4 regions of the Shewanella sp. FDAARGOS_354 genome follow, and region 1 is predicted to be linked to each of the others. Evidence: predicted binding sites of a transcription regulator. Region 1 holds the regulator's gene; each other region holds the start of a gene.
The links. The regulator LexA, encoded in region 1, represses DNA repair genes until DNA is damaged. The targets are predictions, from matches to a motif close to TACTGTATNNNNATACAGTA.

Region 1 (3,178 bases):
CGAATATCCCTTAGCAAACAGCTGATCGAGGTACTCACGGAACACTGCCGTATAGAGTTTGTTGCCGTTAAAACTACGGCGAATAAAGAAAGCCCCGCCACGGCGGAACAGCGGCCCCGCAGGCCAGAAGTTTAGGTTGATACCCGCAGCAATATGCGGTGGCACCATACCTTGGTAATACAGAATGTAAGATAACAGCAGGTAATCCATATGGCTGCGATGGCAGGGCACATACACAATCTCATGACCATCGTGGTGTAACTGCCGAATATGCTCGGCACCTTTGATGTTAATACCGCTGTAGAGCTTGTTCCATAACCACGTTAAAAAGCGCTCGGCAATACGTACGAGACTATCGGAATAATTCGCCGCAATTTCATCAAGATATTCAATTGCCGTTTCACGCGCTTGGGTTTCAGAAATCTTCTTGCTCGCGGCTTCTTCCTGAATTGCCTTGCGTAAGGATTCAGATTTCAGCAAGGAATGGAATAACGCCTGACGATTAGGCAACACAGGCCCCGTCATCACCTTACGTTGGCGGCGGAAATGCACTCTCGCTACTCGAGCCAATTTATGGGCAATGCCCATATCGGTACCATGTTCGTCGGCCATGTAACGCAGCGATACCGCATTAGAAAATTGCACAAAGTTATGACGGCCCAAAAATAGGATCATCAAGCACTTACGTAACCAAGTAGGATTCTCGCGCTCAAGCACTGCCGCCTTCATGGTGTCGTCTTCTTTACCCGGAGTACGACCCCAATACAGACTCACAGGCACCAGCTGTATATCTAACTCTGGCTTTTCCTTATGGACGGCCAACAAACGCATAAAACATTCGAGGAATGGCTCATTACTGGCGCGTTCACCAAATAAAGGCTTACGACCTTCAAGGCATACCACCCGTGGCGCCACAACGCCATTCACCACCAGCGGCTCGTAAGGGCTTGGCAAACCAAGTTTCGTGGTGATCTCGCTTAACGCAGCAATATCACTCAGGGATTCTGTTTTCATTACATAAGCAAGCGGTCTGGAGGCATCCAGATTCAGATCGGCAAAGGGATCCTGTGGCACAACAATAGTGTGCACTAAGTGCTTTTGGATCCAACGTAATGATTTCAACCAAAGAGAGTCTTGTTTAGGCATTATTCTTATGCAATGTAAGTACGTTCATTAGCCCCATAGAATACCAGATTCTAGAGAATATACCCAAACAACCTAAAGATGCAGGATTCAGCTGCTGATTTTAATGACTTAGTAACGCACTTTAGGCGACACCATTTATTGATACCGTGCAAATGGCATTCACCCCATAGATGACGATTACGGTTATTTGCAGATCTAGCTGACCAAGTTAAAAGTGGTTAATACTTGCACTACCAATAATACTGTATATACTAACAGTAACTGTATAGAAAAACAGGAAAGACCATGAGACCGTTGACGCCACGCCAAGCCGAAATTTTAGAGCTGATTAAACGTAATATTGCCGAGACTGGCATGCCACCCACTCGGGCCGAAATTGCCACCCGTTTGGGTTTTAAAAGTGCAAATGCCGCAGAAGAACACCTTAAGGCATTGGCGAAAAAAGGCTGCATCGAGATCATGCCTGGTACTTCCCGCGGGATCCGTCTCCCTGTAGAGGAAGAAGATAACCGCGAAACAGGCTTGCCACTGATTGGCCAAGTGGCAGCGGGTGAACCTATTCTCGCCCAAGAGCATGTCGAACAGTATTACCAAGTCGACCCCAGCATGTTCCACCCTGCTGCCGATTTCCTGCTGCGCGTAAAAGGCGACAGTATGAAGAATATCGGCATCCTTGAGGGTGACCTGCTTGCCGTTCATAAAGTACAACAAGCGCGCAATGGACAAGTTGTTGTTGCTCGCGTTGATGATGATGTAACCGTAAAACGCTTTGAAAAAAAAGGTAATTTAGTCTACCTACATGCCGAGAATGAAGACTATTCACCGATTAAAGTCGATTTGAGTTTCCAAAGTCTAACAATTGAAGGGCTCGCCGTAGGGGTGATCCGCAATGGAGATTGGCTATGAACAAACTATTAGGTAATGCCCCGCGTCACCCCGGTTTATGGCTCGATACGGTTCGAGATACAGAGACCGACTGGCAGCATACATCAATAGTCACTATGCCAACTCAGAGCCAAGGGCGCCAAGAGCTGACACAGCTGAGCAAACAACTTGCCCAACTGAGCCAACAGGGAAGATGGATAGTGCTCATCAACCCACCTAGTATTGGCTACAAGCAGCTATTAGCAAACGCAGGTGTGCGTATGGATCGCGTACTATTGGTTCACGCAAAAGATGAGGTCGAAACCCTTTGGGCGATGGAAAAAGCCTTAACCAGTGGCACATCTAGCGCAGTGATTACTTGGATTAACGCCCTAGATACTCGCGATAATCGTCGCCTACAAATTGTAGCAAAGAGCGCACGTGCAATGGGTATCGTGCTTGAAGGTTCAACGAATGACCAACCTTCTAGCACCAATCTCACACAATCGGCTAAATTTACTCAACCCGCATTTTTCAGCTCTGTTCATTAAAAATTTTTCACACCGTATTTAGCCTTGAAAGCCGCCTCACCTGTGAATGTGAGGCTTTTTTTTGGCAATTTTTCAGACAATTAGAAAAAGAAGTGATCTTGATCAATTTTTAAACAGCAAGTATGTTTGATTTAGGCGCACATGATATATCGCCTGTTTAGGCAGAAATATCGCGTTATTTTCGAATATCGCTCGCCCACAAAAATTGAGAATAATGGGTTTATTCAGCAGTATGTGCCAGTGTGGCTAATACCAGCAGTAACAATACTTGATCATAAGTAAGCCGCCAACGCACGTTGAAGTCAGAAACACTTTTTTGGGAACTGAAGAGTTTGCATAGAGTTGAGACTTACTGTGTTGCTCTTCTTTGTAGTTGCTATTTGCAATTAGCAGAGGAGAAGTCTTGTGAAGCAATGGTTGTATTGTTTACTCGTGGTGCTATTCGCCCCACCGTTGGCCGCAGCAGACATGCGGTTCAATATGACGCCTGGCGTAACAGAAATCAGTGGCAAGGTATACCACCTGCACATGACGATTCTGTATATCTGCTGCGCGATAGGCTTAGTGGTTTTTGGCGTTATGATTTATGCCATGATCAACCACAGAAAATCCAAGGG
Region 2 (3,178 bases), 1.9 Mb from region 1:
GCGTGTGCGACTAACTCGGGCGCCCCCCCCATAATGGCCGCTAATACACTGCTTGCTAGACCATGTTGCTCTGTAGGTAAATAACGGCTGTCAGAGCGCGGGTAGGTAATCAGCTTATGGCGCTCATATAAACTCTGGCAGGTATCGAGCACGTCCTTAGCGCTCATCCCAAACCGCTTGGCCGCATCAATTTGCAGTGCCGATAAGCTGTAGGGTAATGGCGGATTCTGCTGTTTATCCTTAGTGCTTAACTGGGTCACTTTAGCGGGTTTATCGGTGATCCGACGCACCACATTTTGTGCTAAGCCCTTAGCAAGCACTCGCCCTTCTTCGTCCATATAAGGTAAACAGGCTTCACTGGGTTGCCACTTCGCAGTGAAAGATTGTTGTTTATCCGTTACTAAATGCGCTAAGACTTCATAAAAGGGTTTAGATTGAAATCGCGCGATTTCCTCATCGCGGCGCACGATAAGCCCAAGGAGCGGGGTTTGCACTCGACCGACCGATAGCACGCCCTGATAGCCGACCTTTTTCCCTTGGATGGTGTAGGCCCGTGTCATATTCATACCATAGAGCCAATCGGCACGACTCCGGGCAAGTGCAGAAGTAGACAAAGGAATAAACTCACGGTTATTACGAAGTTGCGACAAGGCACGTTTCACCGCCTGCGGGTTTAAGTCGCTGATAAGGAGTCGCTGCGTTTGCTGTAATTTATCGCCCGTCACGCCCAAATAGGCGATTACTTCATCAACCAATAATTGCCCTTCCCTGTCTGGATCACCCGCATTCACTAAGGTATCGGCCTGTTTTACCAGCTTTTTAAGTACAGTGAGTTGGCTACGGGTCGCGACCTTAGGTTTAAGCTGCCACTTCTCGGGCACTATGGGTAAATGCTCAAACTTCCACGATTTGAACTCGGGGTTATAGGCATCGGGCTCGGCCTGTTCAAGCAAATGCCCAACACACCAAGACACGCAGTTTCCTTGGGCGTCTTCAATAAACCCGTCACCTTTTTTGTGGGGTTTTGGTAGCACATCGGCGATTGCACGCCCAAGACTTGGTTTTTCAGCAATATAGAGGATCATATCTACATCAAATACTGGATATAATTACAGTGTAATTTAGCCCAAAGCAGACAATAGTGCAAACAGCCTTCTTTAGCTCAAGAGCCAATTTAGCTCGTTAAGCTCTAACTGAACACTAAAGCTGTGTAAATTTAGTTGAGAATAATTCTCATCTAAATTTATTATTCCTTCCATCACTTAAAGAGGAATCAGGAAAAAGAGATGAATATACTAACCTTGCCCTATCATGCTAAACCCGCATTTAAACCAGCATTAGTATTAAGATTCAATCAATTAATGCTATTTCATAGCCTCTTATTACTGGCATTAAGTCTGCTTTGTGGGATGGGTCTTGAAACATTAAATCTTGAGGTTCCGTTCCTCTCTTGGGCTTTTATCCTGTTTCTACCTGTGGCTGTAAGTCTATCTTTGCTATTAAAACATCGCGTTAGCCGCCGTAGTCTGGCATGGCTCTTTGGACTGTGGATGCTGTTATGGTTGGTAATTTAAGCCAAGTTTTCTTTGCCTTGCACAAATACCGTCCCCGCTATCCACTGTGGCAGAGTTAATAGTCTCAATCAATTCGCCTTATCTCCCCCGCTTTTCTCAATGATTCAAGTTGCTAGATTACAAATCTCAATGCAGCAGAGATAACACGCTGCAAAATAAAGCTCCTCAGTAACCCCATTAAATAAAGAACGTTAAATTATCAAATATTTAACAACTTTAGCTATGAAGTGACCAAAAAAATCGTTATGTTGAAGCTCTTGGACGCACACACGCGTTTTAACCTTAGGCCTAATTGGCTGTTTAGTACCCAAAATCACCTAAAAAATCTTAAAAACTCTGCAAAAAAACAACAGAATATTGGAGTTGAATTATATGAATGAGATTATTAATGCGGTCAACAATATCGTCTGGAGTCCCGCGCTCGTTTATCTTTGCCTCGGTGTAGGACTCTTTTTCTCCCTGCGCTCACGCTTTTTACAGTTACGTCATTTACCCGAAATGATCCGTCTAATGTTTGATGGCAAAAGCACCGATGCTGGCGTGTCTTCCTTCCAAGCTTTAGCCATGACCTTAGCGGGTCGTGTTGGTACCGGTAATATCGCTGGTGTTGCCACGGCGATTACCTTTGGTGGTCCTGGCGCTCTTTTTTGGATGTGGATGGTGGCGTTTCTGGGCGCAAGCTCAGCATTTGTTGAATCCACCTTAGGCCAAGTCTACAAAGAAAAAATCAACGGTGAGTACCGCGGCGGCCCCGCCTTTTATATCGAAAAAGGCTTAGGCATGAAGTGGTACGCTTGGACATTTGCCATTGCGACCATTTTTGCCTGCGGGATTTTACTGCCAGGGGTACAAGCCAACTCCATTGGTTCAAGCTTAAAAACCGCCTTCAATATTGACCCTAATGTCACAGCAGCCATTCTTGCGATGCTATTAGGTTTTATTATTTTTGGAGGGGTGAAACGGATTGCGCAGTTCGCCAGTACTGTAGTGCCTTTTATGGCGCTCGGCTATATCATTGTCGCCTGCGTGATTATCGCCCTTAACATTGGCCAGCTGCCTGACATTATTCTGCTGATCCTAAAAAGTGCCTTCGGACTCGATGCAGGCTTTGGTGCGATTTTAGGTCTTGCGATTATGTGGGGGGTAAAACGCGGTATTTACTCCAACGAAGCGGGTCAAGGTACTGGTCCGCACGCTTCTTCTGCCGCCGCCGTGAGTCATCCAGCCAAACAAGGGTTAGTGCAAGCCTTCTCAGTGTATGTTGATACCCTGTTCGTCTGCTCAGCCACTGGCTTTATGCTGCTGATCACGGGCCTGTATAACGTGCAGGGCCCTGATGGCGCAGCGCTTTATACCGGGATTGCGGGGATTGCGGCGGGCCCTGGTTATGTACAAACCGCAATGGAAAGCATGATGCCAGGCTTTGGTAATATGTTCGTCGCCGTTGCGCTATTCTTCTTCGCCTTCACCACCATTGTGGCCTACTACTATATTGCCGAAACAAACATCGCTTATATCAATCGCAAAGTGAATCGTCCTTGGCTTACAGTGGTACTGAAAGTCGTGCTAATGGCCTCCACAGTCTATGGCACAGTGAAAACCGC
Region 3 (3,178 bases), 2.3 Mb from region 1:
TCAACGCCTGTGATGCTGGCCTTTGGGGTAACTAACCAGAAGAGGGTTTCTTTATTTAAGAAAGGCTTAGCGCGATAGTCCATCATCACCTTCACGTTAACGCCTTTAAGATCATCATCAATACCGATATCTTTTACCTTACCAACGGTTAAGCCTTGGTATTTGACTAAGGTTTTGCCAACGTCGATCCCAGTGGCACTAGGGAAGTGGATTTGAATTTCAATGCCCGATTCTTTGATGCTCTTAATACCCAGCCATGCGCCAAGCGCGAGCGCCACAATCGGGAGCAGCCAAATCGGCGAAAAGAGCTTTTTCTTCACAACTTTTGGCGATTCAATTTGTGTCATCTTGAGGTTCCAGTCGATCCCAGAGTAAACGAGTGTCTAAAACTTTTGCGGCAAGTTGCGTCAGTAAAATCACCAATGCAAATGCCGTGGCCGCGGGTGCAGGCTTTGCATCGAGTAATTGCCCCATATTCACCAGGGCAACGGTCAGCGAGATCACAAATAAATCGAGCATCGACCAGCGGCCAATCCACTCAATAACATGAAATCCCACCATAAGTTTTTGCTTTGAAATTGGCAGGTTGAAACTGATAGCACACAGATAAGTGGCTAAGCCGATAATCTTTACCCAAGGCACTAAAATACTGGCAATAAACACAATAATGGCGATGGGTAACATATCCGATTGGACTAAATGAACAATTCCGGAAAAGATCGTATCGTGACGCACCTTTCCCTGATTGGTGAGCACCGTAATGGGATAGAGGTTGGCTGGAACCAATAAAATGGCGGCAGTAATAAGCAGCGCCCAACTTTTTTGTAAGCTGTTGTAATCGCGGACCTGTAATTCTGATTCACAACGACTACAGTGGCTATCCTCACTGCTATTGAGTTGCCTACAAACGCGGCACAAACACAGGCCTAAATCCTTTCCTTGCTGCTTCATATCAGTGATGTTCCTGCATAAGAAGACCCCACATATGCTCAATATCATATTCACGCTGTAAAAACAGGGTGACTAAAAAAAGCATGGTGAAGCAAAAGGTACCCATTCCAAAATAAATATCCGAAAAATCAGACAATTGAAATGATGAGACGAGGAAGCTAATCACATAAATCTCAAGCATTGTCAGCTGCGAAAGGAACCCCTGAAATGTGAGTAATTGTTTGAGACTATGGCGCCAAAACGGGCTCGCAAGCCCCCATTTTATAATCAAAATTTGCGCAAGAATCGATAGGATCAATAAACCAGGGCCAACCACTGCGGCAGCAAGGACGGCTAATCCCACTACCCAATAACCTTGTTCGAAGACGGCAAAAGCGCCTTGAAATACCGTTGTTGTGCGAATACTGCCCAGAAAATGGATTTCTAGCACAGGAAAAAAGTTAGCAGGAAAATAAAACACCAACGCGGTAATGCACAGTGCCAACATGCCATTTACTGAACAGTATGGAGTGTCATAAAGTGCGGTGTTGCAACGCGGACACAACGCTCTGACCCCTGTTGGGAGGGCACGTTTCCGAATGGCCAAGTCGCAGGAACGACAGAGGATTACAGAGTTTTCTGCTGTATTGTCATGCATATAAAAATATTATATTAGCCCCAAAGCCACTGAGATTGAGCAAATAATCCGAAAACAACAAATTATAAGGTGAGATATCAAATTGATTGACCCATCTCCACAACATAAAGCGCAGTCATAATATCAGAATAATCAGAACACTTGCATCACTAGTTCACTTTATGTCATTCTGGTTACTGTATATAAAAACAGTGCGAGGGCGGTCATGGCAGTTATTACACAGTTTGTCGTGGTAAGAGAAGGGGTAGAAAAGATGACATTCACATCGAAAAAGGAGGCTGATGCCTACGATAAGATGCTCGACATCGCTGATAACCTCATTCCATTTATTCAGAAAGCGGAACTTGGGATTGATGAAAGTCTAACCGAACAGCTCGCATTCTATTTTGCTAACAATAAAGATGAGCTAACAAACTTGCTTAAAGGCGTGGTTCAAGTTAATAGTACGCCAACAAAACCAAACACAGCCAAAAAAGCGTCTAAGAAGGACGATGCTGCTGAATAATTTTTAGGAAGCATATGAAACCGCAATTTTATGAATCACTGAACCGTCAAGCGTTAGCGTTACTCGAAGGCGAAGATGATTTAGTGGCTGCCATGGCTAACTTTTCAGCCCTGCTTAATGACAACCTAACCGAACTAAACTGGGTAGGTTTTTACGTTATGCGCGGCGAACAGTTAGTATTAGGCCCATTCCAAGGTAAAGTGGCTTGTACCCGCATTCCGATGGGTAAAGGCGTGTGTGGCACTGCAGCACTGGCTAATCAAACTCAACGGGTTGCCGATGTGCATCAATTCGATGGACATATCGCCTGCGATGCGGCCAGTAATTCCGAAATTGTTATCCCTGTTCGCGCTAATGGTCAGGTGATTGCTGTACTGGATATTGATAGCCCTATTTTTGACCGCTTTGACGAAGAAGACCAAAAGGGCTTGGAATTATTGGTAAAAAGCTTCGAAAACTGCCTATTTGCTTAATTTGCGTACAATAACGCATAATTCATAGTCGCAATCGGTGGCGTGCGCCTTATAATAGCGCATGCCCTGATAAGGCTTGTTTGGGCATTGCCCGAATAAACCTGAGAGGTTTAGCCGTAAAAAATGGTTAACTGATATTTTTTAACTTTAGTTAACTCGGCGAGAATGTTAATTTGTACTTTGGCTCAATTGTGAGCTTAACCAAGATAAACGACACGTAAGAAGCTGATTTATATCACCTCGAATTCGATGTCCCTTTTTAACTGTGGAAGTAATGATGGAATCAACAGATAAGTTGACCGACACCAACGCAATTTTGGCGTATTTGTATGAAACATTTCCTTTGTGCTTTATTGCTGAAGGTGAAACTAAGCCATTAAAAATCGGATTGTTTCAAGATTTGGCTGAAAGGTTGGCTGATGATTCTAAAGTCAGTAAAACTCAACTGCGCGTGGCGTTAAGACGTTACACTAGCAGTTGGCGTTACCTCAAATCGGTAAAAGCTGGTGCCCAGCGTGTGGATCTTGATGGTCAGCCTTGTGGCGAGCTAGAGCAAGAACATATCGATCATGCTCAAGCCATGTTGAAAGAAAGCCAAGAAAAAGCCAAAGC
Region 4 (3,178 bases), 990 kb from region 1:
GCAGAGAGTTCACCAATGCGGTCTTTTTGTACCTTTTATTTATGCACTGCGTAAGGCTTATTATCGCGTTAACTAAGTTAGGTTTGATTAGCGCTGAGCGAGATCCGCCCAGTAAGATTGATATTAAAATACCAAATCCAACTGCTTAGTCTCGCGAGCCATGATTGGCTGAAGCGTATCTTTACTCTCGGCGAGTCCAACAGAAATCCCGAGTAATCGAATTCCACGGCCCTCTTGCCTTGCCATTGCTTGGCTCAGTAACTCATAAAACATCACTATGGATACCTCGTCACTGCGATGCTCGATTGTGGTCTGTTTAAAGTCACTGAATTTAAGCTTCACCACCTGCTTATGGATTTGTCGATCCTTGGCACTACGACTTAGGCGAGTTGATAACTCTTGTATTAATCCCGACATTACCTGCTGGCACTGCTCGAGGCTGTAAATATCCTGCGCCAACGTAGTTTCAACGCCGACAGATTTACGCTCGCGACTCACTGATAACCCACGCTCATCAATCCCATGGGATCTTTCAATTAATACAGCACCAAATTTGCCAAAACGAGTAATAAGGTCTTGTTTTGGATAAGTTTGTATATCGCCGCAGGTATTCAACCCTAAAGAGGAAAGTTTTTCTGCGGTGACTTTCCCCACACCGGGGATCTTGCGTAGGGATAAGGTTTTAATAAACTCAGGAACCTTGTCGGGCGAAATAACATACAAACCATTAGGTTTATTTAAGTCAGAGGCCACCTTGGCGAGGAATTTAACAGGAGCAACGCCAGCCGAAGCAGTAAGCCCTGTTTCGGCCAAAATATCATGGCGAATCGCTTCTGCAATCAGAGTTGCAGAGCCCTTAAACAGCTTGCAATCGCTAACATCTAAGTAGGCTTCATCGAGGGAGAGGGGTTCAATCAATTCAGTATATCGAGAGAAGATAGCGCGAATTTGTTGCGATACCTCCTTATAGACCTGCATTCGACCGGGGACAAGGATTAAGTCAGGGCACAGTTTAAGCGCATAAGCCGTTGCCATAGCAGAGCGCACACCAAATCGGCGCGCTTCGTAATTACAGGTGCTGATAACCCCTCGCCGCTCACGGCTACCACCAACGGCCAGCGGTTTACCACGGTATTCGGGAAAGTCTCGCATTTCCACCGCAGCAAAGTAGCAATCCATATCAACATGAATGATTTTTCGCACTAAAGGTTCCTCCAACACCCAAAATACTGTATATAAAAACAGCAATCAAGTATCTAGGACATATTTACGCAGTCGCGAAGTTCATCTATCGACTCAAGCATCCTTATCCAAGCATAACATTCCCAAAAAAGCCAAAGGAGCGCTAAGGCTCCTTTGGTTTTAAAACAACAGCGTTTAAATTTTAAATTGACCAATATTACGTGTCAGTTCTCGAGTTGCTTGCTCAAATCCTTGTAGACTTTGGGAGAGATCTTGGCTTGACAATAGGGATTGATCGGATAAACCACGCACGCTCACCACGTTTTGCGCCACTTCATCGGCAACCACTGCCTGCTGGCCTATCGCCACGGTAATTTCCACCGTTTGCTGCTGAATCGACACAATCGCACTGGCGATATCACTTAAGGCTTGCTCCACTTGTGTGGTCAAGTCTTGTCCGACCCTTGCCTGCTCAACCCCAGACTCCATCACCTGCTCGGCTTGTAGCGCGCTCTGCTGCAGGGTTTGGATAATCCCTTGAATGTTGGCGGTAGAATCTTGGGTGCGGGATGCGAGAGTTCGCACTTCATCGGCCACCACAGCAAAACCTCGGCCTTGCTCACCCGCCCGCGCTGCCTCAATGGCCGCATTGAGCGCCAGCAAGTTGGTTTGGTCGGCAATGTTGCGGATTACGCTTAACACTTCGCCAATTTGCTCTGAGCTGCTACGTAACTCCTTGATGACTTTAGCCGCCTCAATCACTTGAACCGATAATGCCTTCATGCCTTCGGTCGCGCGGGACACAATTTGAGTACCGTCATGGGCCTGAGTCTGTGCCTTTTCGGCAAAATCATTCGCCCGTTGAGCGCTAATCGCCATTTCTTGGCTCGTCTGCGCCATTTGGGTAGCGGCCGTGGCCACTGAATCGATTTGTTGTTTTTGCGACGACACTGAAGAGACGGCTAGATCGCACACTTGGCGCGCATCCATCACCCCGGTGCCAACCTCTTGAGTAAGATGTCGGGTATGCAGCAGCATCTGCTGCACCTTTTCGGCAAAGCGGTTGAAGGCATCACCCAGCTTGCCTAACTCATCTTCGCGCTCCATTAAAATGCGTTGGGATAAATCACTATCACCCTCAGCAATGTCTTCCATAGCATCCAGCAATTTGCCAAGCTGGCGTCTAAAGGGCAACAACATCAACCATACTGTGATGCCAACCAAGAGCATAATTCCTAAGGCAACAAAACAGGCATTCCAAAAGGCTTCGGTCACAGGCGCTTCAATCACCTCATGGGGCAACATAAAGGCTAAGTGCCATTTCTGCTTTGGATAATCGCCGCCCACGGACACAAAGGTTACCCGCTGCGGCACTCCGTTAAAGGTGACTTCGGCAAAGCCCTTCGCTTCGCGCTGCATTTGCTGCCTTAAGGCGGTAAAGCCTGAGGTGTCCTTAAACTGGTTATCGATTTGATTCGCAAGTGAGCCCGGCGGGAATTTATCCGAGAATCCAGGGAAATAAACCAGCTTACCTTCGTCCGTCATCAGGAAGGCTTGGCCGTAATTGCGGTATTTGATTGGCGCTAACAGGGTTTTGCCAATGGTATCGATTAGAATATCCATACCACCAATCCCAATCAGCTCACCATTGGCGCCATAGACTGGGGTTTTAACTGTGGCCGAAATCGAGCCATCGTTGGCATCGACCGCAGGATCGCCCACAAATAGGCCGCGCTGATCGATAGCCTCCTGCCACCAAGGACGTTTATTGGTGTAATAGTTTGGATCGCCATCGAAACGGCCATTGAGGTCGAAATATTCAAAGGTATTTGCCGAGCCGAAGAACACTGACTTCACATCGCTATCACGGTCGGAAAACGAGCGGAAATAACGAATAATATCTTGATACTGCTGATCATTGGCTAAGTTACTGCCACGGGCATGGTATTGGCTAAACCAGTTGATAAGCCCTGGCTCGGCAAATACTGAGTGGATC

Region 2: CEQ32_RS01525 (DNA topoisomerase III) is a predicted target of LexA. The motif match lies at 1,098-1,117, and genes of this name have one in related genera.
Region 3: CEQ32_RS03165 (YebG family protein) is a predicted target of LexA. The motif match lies at 1,763-1,782, and genes of this name have one in related genera.
Region 4: dinB (DNA polymerase IV) is a predicted target of LexA. The motif match lies at 1,228-1,247, and genes of this name have one in related genera.

Annotation. Positions count from the first base shown of each region.
Region 1 covers NZ_CP022089.2:3,407,420-3,410,597, forward strand. The annotation lists gene plsB (glycerol-3-phosphate 1-O-acyltransferase PlsB) at 1-1,146, opposite strand, end outside; gene lexA (transcriptional repressor LexA) at 1,432-2,052, shown strand; gene CEQ32_RS15245 (cell division inhibitor SulA) at 2,049-2,561, shown strand; gene coxB (cytochrome c oxidase subunit II) at 2,967-3,178, shown strand, end outside.
Region 2 covers NZ_CP022089.2:307,340-310,517, reverse strand. The annotation lists gene CEQ32_RS01525 (DNA topoisomerase III) at 1-1,085, opposite strand, end outside; gene CEQ32_RS01520 (hypothetical protein) at 1,287-1,574, shown strand; gene CEQ32_RS01515 (alanine/glycine:cation symporter family protein) at 1,947-3,178, shown strand, end outside.
Region 3 covers NZ_CP022089.2:673,936-677,113, forward strand. The annotation lists gene CEQ32_RS03150 (PqiB family protein) at 1-347, opposite strand, end outside; gene CEQ32_RS03155 (paraquat-inducible protein A) at 334-951, opposite strand; gene CEQ32_RS03160 (paraquat-inducible protein A) at 953-1,588, opposite strand; gene CEQ32_RS03165 (YebG family protein) at 1,794-2,093, shown strand; gene CEQ32_RS03170 (GAF domain-containing protein) at 2,108-2,566, shown strand; gene proQ (RNA chaperone ProQ) at 2,844-3,178, shown strand, end outside.
Region 4 covers NZ_CP022089.2:2,421,466-2,424,643, forward strand. The annotation lists gene dinB (DNA polymerase IV) at 124-1,203, opposite strand; gene CEQ32_RS10995 (methyl-accepting chemotaxis protein) at 1,378-3,178, opposite strand, start outside.